One region of the Shewanella indica genome, then DNA from elsewhere that is predicted to be linked to it. Evidence: predicted binding sites of a transcription regulator. Region 1 holds the regulator's gene; each other region holds the start of a gene.

Region 1 (4,220 bases):
GCAGCAGCTGGAAGCGGAAAGCAGCGGCAAAGGCCAAGATAGGGTAACCACTGTTATCCAGCCGGAAAACTATCAGGATCTCAATAAGAAAGAACAGCAGCAGGAGCCGCAATGACCAGCACCCTGACGGCACAAAACCTGGCAAAGAGTTACAAGAAGCGCAACGTAGTCAAAGATGTCAGCCTATCGGTCAATACCGGCCAGATCGTGGGGCTGCTGGGCCCCAACGGGGCGGGCAAGACGACTACCTTCTATATGGTGGTTGGCCTGGTGCAGAGTGACAAGGGCCGTATTTTCATTGACGACGACGAGCTGACCTTGGATCCCATGCACCTGCGTGCCCGTAAAGGCATAGGCTATCTGCCACAGGAAGCCAGTATTTTCCGCAAGCTGTCGGTACATGACAACATCATGGCCGTACTGCAAACCCGCAAAGAGCTCAACAGCGACGAGCGCGAGGAACAACTCGAACAGTTGCTGGAAGAATTCCACATTACCCACATACGTGACAGCCTGGGGATGTCCCTCTCCGGCGGTGAACGCCGCCGGGTGGAAATCGCCCGGGCATTGGCCGCCAATCCACAGTTCATTCTGCTGGATGAGCCGTTCGCCGGTGTGGATCCCATCTCAGTTATCGATATCAAGAAAATCATCGAACAGCTTAAGTCCCGCGGTTTGGGGGTGCTGATCACAGACCACAATGTTCGCGAAACGCTCGACGTTTGTGAGCGAGCCTACATTGTCAGCCATGGGCAGTTGATTGCCGAGGGCACACCCGCTGAAATCTTGGACAACCAGCAAGTGCGTGCTGTGTACTTAGGCGAACAATTCAGGCTATAGTTAGGATCATGTCATCCGGCGGCAATTCCGGGTATTATAGTTTGTTATTATTGAATTTTTTCCTTGAAAAATAACGAGTAGGGATTAGCGGTATAATGAAAGCGTCACTCCAGCTCAAATTGGGTCAACAGTTGACCATGACACCTCAGTTGCAGCAGGCAATTCGCCTGCTGCAACTGTCGTCCCTTGAGCTGCAGCAGGAAATCCAGGAAGCCTTGGAAGCCAACCCTCTGTTGGAGATGGCCGAGGACAACCAGGATGACGCTATCGACGACAACCACAAGGAAAACGACGCCGGCGAATTGAGCGTCAAGCAGGAAGATGGTTCCACGGTAGAAACCTCAGAGGCATTGAACAATGAGTCTATGCCGGATGAATTGCCTATGGATACCACCTGGGATGAAGTCTTTACCGCCGCCAGCGCCTCAGGGCCGGCTATGGGCCGTGAAGATGACATGCCCTTCCAGGGTGAAACCAGCGAAGGTCTCTATGAACACCTGGAATGGCAAAAGAACCTGACCCCGTTTTCCGATACCGACGACGCCATTGCCACCGCCATCATAGATGCCATTGACGAGCAGGGCTATCTAACCCAGAGCACTGAGGAGATCCTCGAAGCCATGGGCAACCCTGAGATTGAGCTCGATGAAGTCGAGGCGGTACTCAAGCGGATCCAGCACTTCGATCCCATCGGCATCGCCTCCAGAGATCTGCGCGAATGCCTGCTGATCCAATTGCAACAGTTCAACGCCGACACCCCGCATCTGGCCGACGCCCGCTTGTTGATTGACGAACATCTGGATCTCATCGCTACCCGCGACTTTCGCACCCTAATGCGTAAGACCAAGCTCAAGGAAGATCAACTGCGTGACGCCATCAACCTTATTCAGAGCCTCAATCCCCGCCCCGGTTTGCTGGTGCAGCCGATGGACGAGGAATATGTGATCCCGGATGTCAGCGTCTGGAAGAAGAGCGGCCGCTGGGTAGTGGAGCTCAATCCGGACTGTATGCCCAAACTCGGGATCAACCAACAGTATGCTGCCATGGCCCGTAGCGCCCGCAGCCAATCAGACAGCCAGTTTATTCGTGGTCATCTTCAGGAAGCCAAATGGTTTATCAAGAGCCTGGAGAGCCGCAACGACACCCTGCTCAAGGTGGCCAACTGCATAGTGCAGTTCCAGCAGGGATTTTTTGAATATGGTGAAGAGGCCATGAAACCCATGGTACTCAACGATATTGCCGAGGCGGTCGAGATGCATGAATCGACCATCTCCAGGGTCACCACTCAAAAGTATATGCATACCCCGAGGGGAATATTTGAATTGAAGTACTTCTTCTCCAGCCATGTCGGTACCGAAGATGGCGGAGAATGCTCTTCCACGGCGATCAGGGCTTTTATCAAGAAGCTCGTGGCAGCGGAAAACCAGAAGAAACCTTTGAGCGACAGCAAGATGGCACAACTTCTGGCAGAACAGGGAATCAACGTTGCAAGACGCACCATAGCCAAGTATCGCGAGGCTATGATGATACCACCGTCGAACCAGCGTAAGAGTTTATAAATCCACAGTTGGAAATTGGAGGAATCTTTCTATGCAAATCAACCTGACAGGACATCATATCGAGATCACCGACTCACTGCGTGACTATGTGGAAAGTAAGTTTTCGAAACTTGAACGCCATTTCGAACAGATCAATAATGTGCACGTTGTGCTCAATGTACAAAAACTGCAACAGATTGCCGAAGCCAAGATCAACCTCACAGGCGGCGAAGTCTATGCAACTTCTGAACATGCCGACATGTATGCCGCCATCGACGTTCTGATTGATAAATTGGATCGTCAGGTCATTAAACATAAAGAAAAGCTGACAAAACACTAACGATGGAACTGAGTACCATCCTGCGGCCGGAGTGCACTACCTGTGCCACTCCGGGCAGTAAGAAAAAGGTACTGGAGCTAATTAGCGATCTCGCCAGCGCCCAGTACCCCACCCTTTCCTCTCAAGCGATTTTTGAAAGCCTTTTGGCCCGCGAAAAGATGGGGAGCACAGGTATAGGTAATGGTATTGCGATTCCGCATGGCCGGCTGCCTGATATCACAGAGCCGATTGCCGTGCTGGTCAAATGCGAAGAGCCTATCGCCTTCGATGCCATAGACAACCAACCGGTGGACATACTGTTCGCCCTTCTGGTTCCCGCAGATCAATGCCAACAACATCTGAGTACCCTGTCTGCCATGGCTGAAAAGCTCAGCGACAAAGCAATACTCAAGCAGTTGCGTAAATCCCGCGATGAAACAGAACTCTATCAGGTGATCACAGGATGAAACTCGCTATAGTCTCAGGCCGCTCCGGTTCCGGAAAATCCGTTGCCCTCAGGGTACTCGAAGACCTGGGTTACTACTGTGTGGATAATCTGCCCCTGCCCATGATAGGCAGCCTGCTGGAAAACCTCCGAGGCAGCAATGATCTGGTCGCCATCAGCATAGATGTGCGCAACATGCCGGATCAGGAAAAAGTGCTGGAAAAACAGTTGGCGGCACTGCCGGAAAACACCCAACTGACCAGCTTCTTCCTCAACGCTTCCGATAAAGTACTCCTTAAACGCTACAGCGAAACCCGCAGATTACACCCCCTATCCAAGAGCACTGTCTCGCTGCAAGATGCCATCAAGCACGAAGGTAAGTTGCTGGAGCCTATGTCGAAACTGGTGGATCACTACATAGATACCTCGGCACTGAATATCTATGAACTCAGTGACAAAGTACGGGAAATTCTGCTGGGTAGCGTCGACAAAGAGTTGGTGATCAACTTCGAATCGTTCGGCTTCAAGCACGGCATGCCCCAGGAAGCCGACTTCATGTTTGATGTGCGCTTTCTGCCCAACCCTCACTGGGAACCGGCGCTCAGGCCGCTGACTGGGCTGGATGAGCCGGTACAGGAATTCCTTATCCGTCAGCCACTGGTGAACAAATTTATCTGGCAGATAGAGAATCTGCTGGAAACCTGGCTACCGCACCTTGAACGCAACAACCGCAGCTATCTCACCATAGCCATAGGTTGCACCGGCGGCCAGCATAGATCTGTCTATGTCGCCGACCAGCTGGCCAAGCGTTTTGGCAACAGCAAACACAAGGTACAGGCCCGCCACAGAGAGCTGGGCAATGGCAAAGGTTGAACGGGAAGTCACCATAGTCAACAAGCTGGGCCTGCATGCCCGCGCCGCCACTAAGCTGGCGGTGCTGGCCAGCGAGTTCGAAGCCGATATCACTCTGATCCAGGGCGAGAAAAAGGCCTCGGCCGCCAGCGTGCTTGGGCTCTTGATGCTGGAAACCGGTCAAGGCAAAACCATACGCCTTATTGCCGAAGGCCCGGATGCCGAA
Region 2 (4,220 bases), 1.9 Mb from region 1:
CAACATCTAGAGCAGCTCATCACGATCCCAGAGAAAACAGAAGTGCTACAGTTTTTACAACATGACATTATGGCGGTGATGCATGAAGTAGCCGACGTCTTCAAACAAAACGGGATCAACACACACATCACATCACATGAACACGCGTGTTCATTGATGGTTGACCACGGAGATGAACGTAACTTTGTCTATGGTGCTTGGGCACGAGAAGCGAGCATTCCGTCCTTTATTGGCGAACGTAGTCAATCTCGTCCCAAATCGCAGTTATACATTGAAGTCTATTTGAATGAAGGCGCTCAGCAATACAACATCTGTGGTTACAACCGCAATCAACTGATTGCTGATATTCTTGACCAATATGAGAAACATCTTCATTTCCTCAATCGGGTACGTTAGTTCCCTTTGCCCGAGATGACCACATCTCGGGCTTTGCCGCGGGAGGTAGTCTCTCCGAAAAATAACCGCAGCAATAAGTAGAATTTTCTCTGACCTCTCCCCACGGGCCAGCTAAAGCTGTTCAAATTTATTTCGGATAAATTTGTGGGAAAGGTCATAGGTATACACCTAATTCCCAGGCTCAGGCGGAACTGTGACCGTCGAAAACAGGGCCGAATTTTGTTCCCGACAAATTCGGCATTTCCTACCTCCTTGTAGGTCAGATGTTTTCGTCGAGGCTACTATCGAATTTGTTCCAGACAGATGTCGGCATACACTCCATCCATGGAGATAAGGGATGGGGTCACAACAACTTCCCAGTTTAACGGTCAGCTCACCATCCATGACTCGCGCTCGAAAGCATGTTACAGCGCAGCTCTCGTCATGTCACAGGAGAGCCTGTGCCAAAAGGACCGTTCTCGGACGTCCTGTCCTTCACGGCATTTGAGCTTCCTGCCCATCCGCACCGCAGGTGATGGGTTATTGCTTAGCGGGAAGCTAAATCCAAGTTGGTTGGCTACTTTGGGCTTTAAAACAACGATGGCTACATCACCAACTCAATGTTTTTAAAAGAGAAAACTATCAGAGAACAAAATCATTAATTTGAAGCGCCTGAATCGGCAGAGGATGGGTTCTAAAAAAGCTTGAGACTTATGCAAGCAGGCACAAGAAGAAAATGCTGGTCTCCCCACAGGGACTCGAACCCCGATCGGTCGCTTAGGAGGCGACTGCTCTATCCTGTTGAGCTATAGGGAGACGCCAGTGATTATACTGGTTTTCACCCGGATGAAAAGGCTTTGGATTTAATTGCTTAAATCTTAATCGCGATGTCATTCACCTGAATGTTAAGGGCGGCATTTTCACCACTGAGCACTGCGATGGCACTTTCCTCTGTGACTTGATCTATGGTGATTTTCGCCCGGGTTTCTCCGGCCACGGCGCGCATCTGGTTCATGCGGTCGGGCAGGTTTTGTTGCAGCACTATTTGGAACTGATCACCCACGCGGATGCCGTTGCGTCGCCCCAGGTTGAGTATCACTCTATCCTGTTGGCGCACGACTATCTGTGCCAGCAGAGGTCTGCAGGCCAGTGCCATATCGATATCTTTACTGGCATTGGCCAACACCTTATCTATGGCCTGCCCGTAACTGGCACGCCAGAATCTGTCGCTGTTGGGAGGGACGGATTCATTTTTGGCAAACTCCCAGGGGGCGGAAATGCTGTAGTTCTGATACCAGATCTGCTCGCCGCTGATCCCATGATAGAGGCTGAGCTGCAACTGAAATAGCCGCAGCGGCTCGTTGTCCCATAGGCCCATAAAGCCGGATTCGACCGGTTCGGTGGAGATATCTATGATTTGCGGCAGCAACAGATATTGGCTGTCGGTAATTTCACTTATCCAGGTCGGCAGGCGGTAGCCGCGGATATTGATAAGCTCCTCTTTGATATCCAGCCGCTCGTTGGCGTGCAGGTGAGCAAAGCTGGTGGAGGATTGTTTATCCAGCGTTGCTGCTATCCGTTCGGACAGGCTTCGCTGGAAATTTTCCAACTGACCATAACGCAGTTGGCTTCTGTCTTTAATGGCGGCCTGGGGGACCAGGATAGCGGCCTTGATGGCTGAGCTTTGGCACTTGTTATCCGGGCCGTCGAGAATATCGAGCCGCATAACCACTTTGAGCTTGTCTCCCTGGCGCATTTCGCTGACCAGTTCGACACTGCTTATTTGCGCCTGGCTGGAGAGGCTGAAATCGTTTTGGGTCAAGCGCCCCTGGCTGACACTCTGGGTCGATTGAAAACTGCCACCACGGGAGAGCAGTGCCATGTTGATGGCGTTGTCCATTGCCGCTTCCCGTGCCTGGGTTAGATTGCCATTGATTATTTTGGCTTCACCTCGGGCCTCGGTCCACTCTGCCATGGCGTTGAGGCTGATGCCCAGCAACGGCAGCAAGAACAAGGGGCACAATCTCATAAGGCGGTTCCTCAAAATGGAAGTCAGGGTGACGGAATTTTGCCGCCACTTAAGCTGGTATCGCTTGGTATTCAAATTTTATGCCAGAGAGAGGCAGGGGGTACTGTGTTATTTGTGAATGCCAGGCTAAAGAACGGCAAGCATTTGCCGATAAAGCCAAAGAAGCTTTCGACAAACCTTGTTGTCCGAAAGAGCAAGGCTGGATAAATAAGTAATACAAGTGGTTCGGCCATTTCACGTCAGTTACTACGGCCAATGAGATGCTCAATTAGGCTTATTTCTCAAAGTTGTTAAACACGACTAAACCTGAGAACTCGCCGGTGGACGCTGAGGGCTAAGGAAGGTGCGAATAAGTTCTCGTGGCACTTTCTTGATGCAGTGAGTCGGTTGCTGTGTGGCTTACTGGCCTGCCTGCTGTGTTGTGCTTCTTGCAAAGGCCTGGGGGCATTTGCCGTTGCATCCAGACCTGTAAGCCGAAGCAGAGCACATATGGGGCTTGTTCGCACCTTCCCTAAGTTCTTGGTTGGTATTTTATTTGCATAGTTTTATTGCAAATAAAAAGAGCTTGGCATTATTGGCGCTGACGATGTTACCGACACTATTACTGTCTACAACGTCCTTGGGTCAATCCTGCAGGTGTTGTATGACTGACGAAGTAGAATAAGCCTGCTGGTTCAAGGTTTACGTCAGGCTCCTGAATGAAGTTAACAGCCCACTCCGGCAACAGTGAGACGGATATTATGTATAAAGCCCTGTGTATATTGCCTTTACTTCTGCTGTCTGCCTGCAGTACGACATCACAGCAACCGCAAGCTGAGTTCAAGCCGCAACAAGCACCAGTCAATCTATTGGCGCATCAGTTGGTGGATGAATTGGTAATCCATAATGATGCTCTCAAACCGACTCAGCCGCTATTGGTGATGACGCCTGCGATAGTGGAGGATATGCAAGGCAGTAATGCACTGGCCTCACAGCTACAGCAGAGCTTAATGACGGCTTTTCATCAGCGCGGCTTTAATCTGGTGGATTTGAACCTGGCCGAAGCGGTGCGGGTAACGCCACAGGGGGATTTTATTCTTACCCGCGACTGGCAACAATTGCCGACGGATATTGCGGTGGATCATGTACTGGTCACCAGCATGAGCCAGGCTAAAGGTGAGATCTTGTTCAACAGTCGGATTGTTAACGTCAATAACAATCGGGTGCTTTCGACGGCCGGGGCGCGGGTGCTTGAGGCGCAACTACCGGGTTATCTGGCGCCATCCCACAAGGTGGTGTCAAAAGAAGGCCTGCTTTATCGCTATGAAAACCGCGGAGAAGATAAGAGCCGGATAGTGGGAGACAAGTAATGAAGTATTGGAACAACACACTGACATTGGTCACGCTGGTATTGGCGTTAGTTCTGGGTGGCTGCGCCGATAAGGACAGATATGTGCAGTGGGAGACAGAGGCGCCAAGCAGTTTTCCCAAATTGACGGCAATAGGCTATGCCCCGCTGGCCAGCCAACCAGCCAAGGAACAGTCGCAAAAGGTGCTGATGGCGATGCAAGCATCCAAGATTGCCGCTTATCGGGAACTGGCCGAACAAGTTTATGGCCAACGTTTGTCGGCTGATAGCAAGGTCAGTGACTGGATGTTGAAAGGCGATAATATCCAGGCCTCGGTTTCCGGGGTGATCCGCGGCGCCAGGGTTGTGCGCAGTTATCCGACCGGCGATCATTATGTGACCGAGCTTGAGCTGGACTTCGCCCAGGTGTGGGATCTGTATCAGCAACAAAACCGCCCCCAGAGAGTGAAAGAGATCACTTATTTTTAG
Region 3 (4,220 bases), 2.0 Mb from region 1:
CATCCTGCGTCAATTCCGTGGCGTTGAACTTTTCCGAGAACTGGGTCGGATTGTTGAAATCTATGGTTATCGCTTGAGTGCCGTCAGCAGCAGGACCAAGAACGTTGGCCCCACCAACCCCCAACTGCTCTGTGGTGATCACCGCAGGATCGGAACCTATATAACCGCCGACATCGTTGAACTTAAGCACGGCACCAGTCCAGCCACCTGCAGTTTGTGCTGTGCCTGTACCATCCGCAGTACCGTCACCGTTAGTGTCCGTGTTGTAGGTTCCGGCGCCGCCGCCCAGATTGACCGGCTTGTCGTCAATGGCGTAGTAGGCCACCCAGTTACTCTCACCGGTATGAGCACCATTTTCCGGACGCACAAAATAAGTGGTCAAGGTGTGGGAGTTACCCAAAGAGTCATAAATGGTCACTGCAGTGGAGTTATTAAAAGTATCTGACTTGGATGGGTCAAACAGCGCCGGATCTTTAGTTTCTTGAGTGGAGTCCAGGTTCATGCTAATGCCAACATTGTTGGTTTTCTGCGGGCTACCGGCAGTATCCGGGATCTGCACCGGCTTGGTGGTAGTCAGACTCACAGAAGTGGAGTTACCATCTTTATCGACCGGGAAGCTCTGCAGATAATTACCGGCAGCATCGACCAAAAAGCCGTTGTCATCACGCTTAAAAGCTCCGGCGCGGGTGAAAGAGTAATCCTGACTGCCGACACTGGATGATGTCACGAAGAAACCACCACCGTTGATCGCCATATCCAGCGCATTGTTGGTGGAGTTCAGGTTACCCTGATGGAACTGCTGTGCCACCTGAGTGGTGGTGACACCGCCGCCCACAGTGGTTCTACCATTGGAGAAAATCGAGCTGGCGTACACATCAGCAAACTCGGCCCGGGATTCTTTAAAGCCTATCGTCTTAACGTTGGCAATATTGTTGGCCGTGGTATTGAGATCTTTCTGCGCCGCAGCAATCCCACTCAGAGCAATGTTAAAAGACATAATTCACCTCATGATTTTCAGATACTGTCCGGCGCAGCCGGGGCAGAAACAGAATTAAACTTCGGAAACAGCCAGCACATCGGCCAATCTGATCCCGCCAATACCTCTTAGATTCAACACGGCGCCGGTGGCAGAGTTGAGTGATACACTGGTCACGTGGGCATAGGAACTGACGATAAGATCCTGGGACTTTCCATCAACAACCCCGCTGGCCTTCATGGTATAGATGCCTTTATCGACAGGGTTTCCGTCCTTATCCAGGCCATCCCATTCCACATCTATATTGCCGCCGGCACTACCGTCGACCTCGAAGGTTTTGATCACCTGACCGGCTTCATCTTCAATCGTTACTTTAATTGAAGGGATCTTTTCCGGTGATGTGATTACCCCTTTAAGCGTTGGGTCTTCCTCGGAAACATAGCCGGTGCCCGCCGGGATCAACACTTTTTGCCCTACCAGGCCAGATGCCTGCAATGCCTGACTCGAAGTCATTAACGAATTGAGGTTAACTATTTCTTCATTCAGGTTAGAGATACCATCCACTGTGGCAAACGACGCCATCTGGGCGATCATCTGATCGTTATCCACCGGCTTAAAAGGATCCTGCATCGACAACTGCTGACTCAGCAGCGAAAAGAAGTCTTCCTGGGTCAGTTGTTGATTATTGCTTTTCTTGGTTTCAGTACCCGATTGCACCTGGATACTGTCGAGAAAAGGGTTAACTGAATTGACGCTCATGGGCTATGCCTCCGTTATTTGCCCATTCTCAGGGTTTGTTGCAGCATGGACTTGGCTGCATCGGCTACCTGAACATTCATCTGATAGGAACGGGAGGCGGAAATCATATCGGCCATCTCTTCCACTACATTGACATTAGGTTTGTAGATAAAACCGTCGGCATCGGCCATGGGATGATCCGGCGAATACTCTTTCAGTAAAGGTTTATCGCTTTCCACTATACCCTTTACCTTTACCGCAGCGCCTTGTTGCTGTTGGCCGTTCGCCTTGGCCAGCTCGGCCTCAAAAATAGGATGCCGTGCCTTGTAGGTCTTATCGATACTGGAAGAAACAGAATCTGCGTTGGCTATGTTACTGGCGGTAGTATTCAAGCGTACCGACTGCGCCGACATTCCCGAACCCGCAACATTGAAGATATTGTACAAGCTCATGGTTAATCTCCTTTCAATGCCTTTTTCATGCCGGCGAACTTACCGTCGAGGAATCCGAGCGACATCTGATATTCAAGCGCATTTTGCATAAAGGCCTGCTGCTCTTTTTGCATATCGACTGTGTTGCCATCCCCAGTGTCCGGTTGATCCGGCACCCGATATTGCACATGTTGGGCTGTCAGCGCCTTGAGGTCGAAATGCTTTTCAGACGTTGCCGCCATATTCATTCCCTGCTGCCGCCCTTTGGCCGCCTGCAACGCCGAAGAAAAGTCCACATCCCGAGCCTTGTAGTGTGGGGTATCGGCATTGGCTATATTGCTGGCAAGCACTTCGGCACGCTGGGCGCGAATACCCAGAGTGTATTGATGTATGCCAAGGGCCTTATCGAAACTGATCGCCATAAAACCGCCTCCTCCAATGACTCGATAAAAACAAAGCAAGCTTTGTGCCAGATGTAGAGTGGAGGATAACAGATACGAAGATGATGGCCGTTAGGGTGAAAAGTAAGACAGAAAAGGCCCGTTCAAGCTGACGAGCCTTTCAAATTATTCAATTAAAAATCAAATAATTAGGTTGTTAATTTTTCTTTTGATAATAGATGCCTGGGTTACAGCGCACCATGTCGAATTCATCGGTCAAACCGGCAATCGACTCGCTGGCCCCTAAAAACAGTATCCCCTTGGGATTGAGAGCGGCAGCAAATTGCCGCAGTATTTTTGCCTTTGCCTCCGGGGCAAAATAGATAAGTACGTTACGGCAAAAGATGATGTCGAACTTGCCGAGTAAAGTGTAACTTTCAAGCAGGTTGTGAGCCCTAAAGCTGACCAAACGGCGCACATTGTCTTTAACCCGCATATTACCATTGGGCATAGCTTCAAAAAACTGACGCTTGCGCTCTTCGGACAGGCCCCGGGCCAATGCCAGCTTATCATACTCGGCATTTTTACAACGCTCGAGCATGGACGGCGATAGATCTGTGGCCTGGATTACCGCCCCACCCGGCAACGCCCCTGGCTTACGCTGTTGATATTCGAGCACTGTCATCGCCAGTGAATAGGGCTCCTGTCCGGAAGAGCAGGCCGCCGACCAAATTTTCAATGGCCGCCCCAACTTGGCAAAACCGGGCAACAATGTATTGCCAAGTAATTCAAAAGGATACTTGTCCCGAAACCAAAGAGTTTCGTTGGTCGTCATGGCATCAATGACTTCAGCCCGTAATTGGCGCTCTGTGGGTCGCATCGATTGCTTAACAACGTCCGACAGGGATGGCAAACCATATTTCCCCATCAAAGGCGCCAAGCGGCTGCGAACCAAATACTGTTTGTTCTCACCCAATACAATGCCACTGTGCTGCTCAAGAAACAGCCTGAATTGATTGTACTCAGTTTCTGCGAGAGATTTATCTGGCACCTTAGTGTCCTAACTATCCGTAAAAACGTCACTGCGAATCGAGGCAGCAACATTTAAAAACTGGGGCTGCGTTATACCCCAGCCCCATTTGCAACACAAGCAGACCAACTCACTATAGCCATAAAAAGTCACAGCAGACAAAGGCTATAGACTCAGATGCTTGTTAACAGCAGAAGCCAGTTCGTCGGGGTTGAACTTGGCAATAAAATCATTGGCGCCCACTTTCTGTACCATGGCTTGATTGAATACCCCGCTCAACGAGGTATGCAGCACTACCTTGATATTTTTCAGTTTGGGATCATCACGGATCTCGGCAGTCAGAGTGTAACCATCCATTTCCGGCATTTCGATATCCGAAATAATCAACGGGATTTCATCGGCAACATTGTCCATACCAGACGCTATACTCTTCAGTTTTTCCAATGCTTCCCGACCATCTTTAGCGGTATCTATCTGCAGATTCAACGAAGACAATGCGCGAATGATCTGTTTGCGCGCCACAGAGGAGTCGTCAATCACCATAATATGATAATGCTGCTCCCTGTCGATTGTGAGAGATTCATCCATTTCTTGGCTGATATCTGTCTTTACCGGTGAAATTTCATCAAGAATTTTCTCCACATCGAGTATTTCAACCAGTTCAC

The links. The regulator sigma-54, encoded in region 1, starts transcription at its own class of promoters, with help from an activator protein. The targets are predictions, from matches to a motif close to GTTGGCACGNNNNTNGNNT.
Region 2: a site for sigma-54 is predicted at 2,474-2,492, ahead of SIL79_RS12905 (flagellar assembly protein FlgT). Genes of this name have one in related genera too.
Region 3: a site for sigma-54 is predicted at 2,601-2,619, ahead of flgB (flagellar basal body rod protein FlgB). Genes of this name have one in related genera too.

The regions. Positions count from the first base shown of each region.
Region 1 is NZ_JAWXXR010000001.1:928,483-932,702, forward strand. It holds gene lptA (lipopolysaccharide transport periplasmic protein LptA) at 1-115, shown strand, start outside; gene lptB (LPS export ABC transporter ATP-binding protein) at 112-840, shown strand; gene SIL79_RS04280 (RNA polymerase factor sigma-54) at 936-2,399, shown strand; gene hpf (ribosome hibernation promoting factor) at 2,431-2,718, shown strand; gene ptsN (PTS IIA-like nitrogen regulatory protein PtsN) at 2,721-3,164, shown strand; gene rapZ (RNase adapter RapZ) at 3,161-4,015, shown strand; gene SIL79_RS04300 (HPr family phosphocarrier protein) at 4,002-4,220, shown strand, end outside.
Region 2 is NZ_JAWXXR010000001.1:2,877,496-2,881,715, forward strand. It holds gene SIL79_RS12895 (BCCT family transporter) at 1-396, shown strand, start outside; tRNA gene SIL79_RS12900 (tRNA-Arg) at 1,116-1,191, opposite strand; gene SIL79_RS12905 (flagellar assembly protein FlgT) at 1,247-2,404, opposite strand; gene SIL79_RS12910 (FlgO family outer membrane protein) at 3,103-3,753, shown strand; gene SIL79_RS12915 (LPP20 family lipoprotein) at 3,753-4,220, shown strand.
Region 3 is NZ_JAWXXR010000001.1:2,884,105-2,888,324, reverse strand. It holds gene flgE (flagellar hook protein FlgE) at 1-997, opposite strand, end outside; gene flgD (flagellar hook assembly protein FlgD) at 1,052-1,735, opposite strand; gene flgC (flagellar basal body rod protein FlgC) at 1,750-2,166, opposite strand; gene flgB (flagellar basal body rod protein FlgB) at 2,169-2,567, opposite strand; gene SIL79_RS12940 (CheR family methyltransferase) at 2,743-3,576, opposite strand; gene SIL79_RS12935 (chemotaxis protein CheV) at 3,721-4,220, opposite strand, start outside.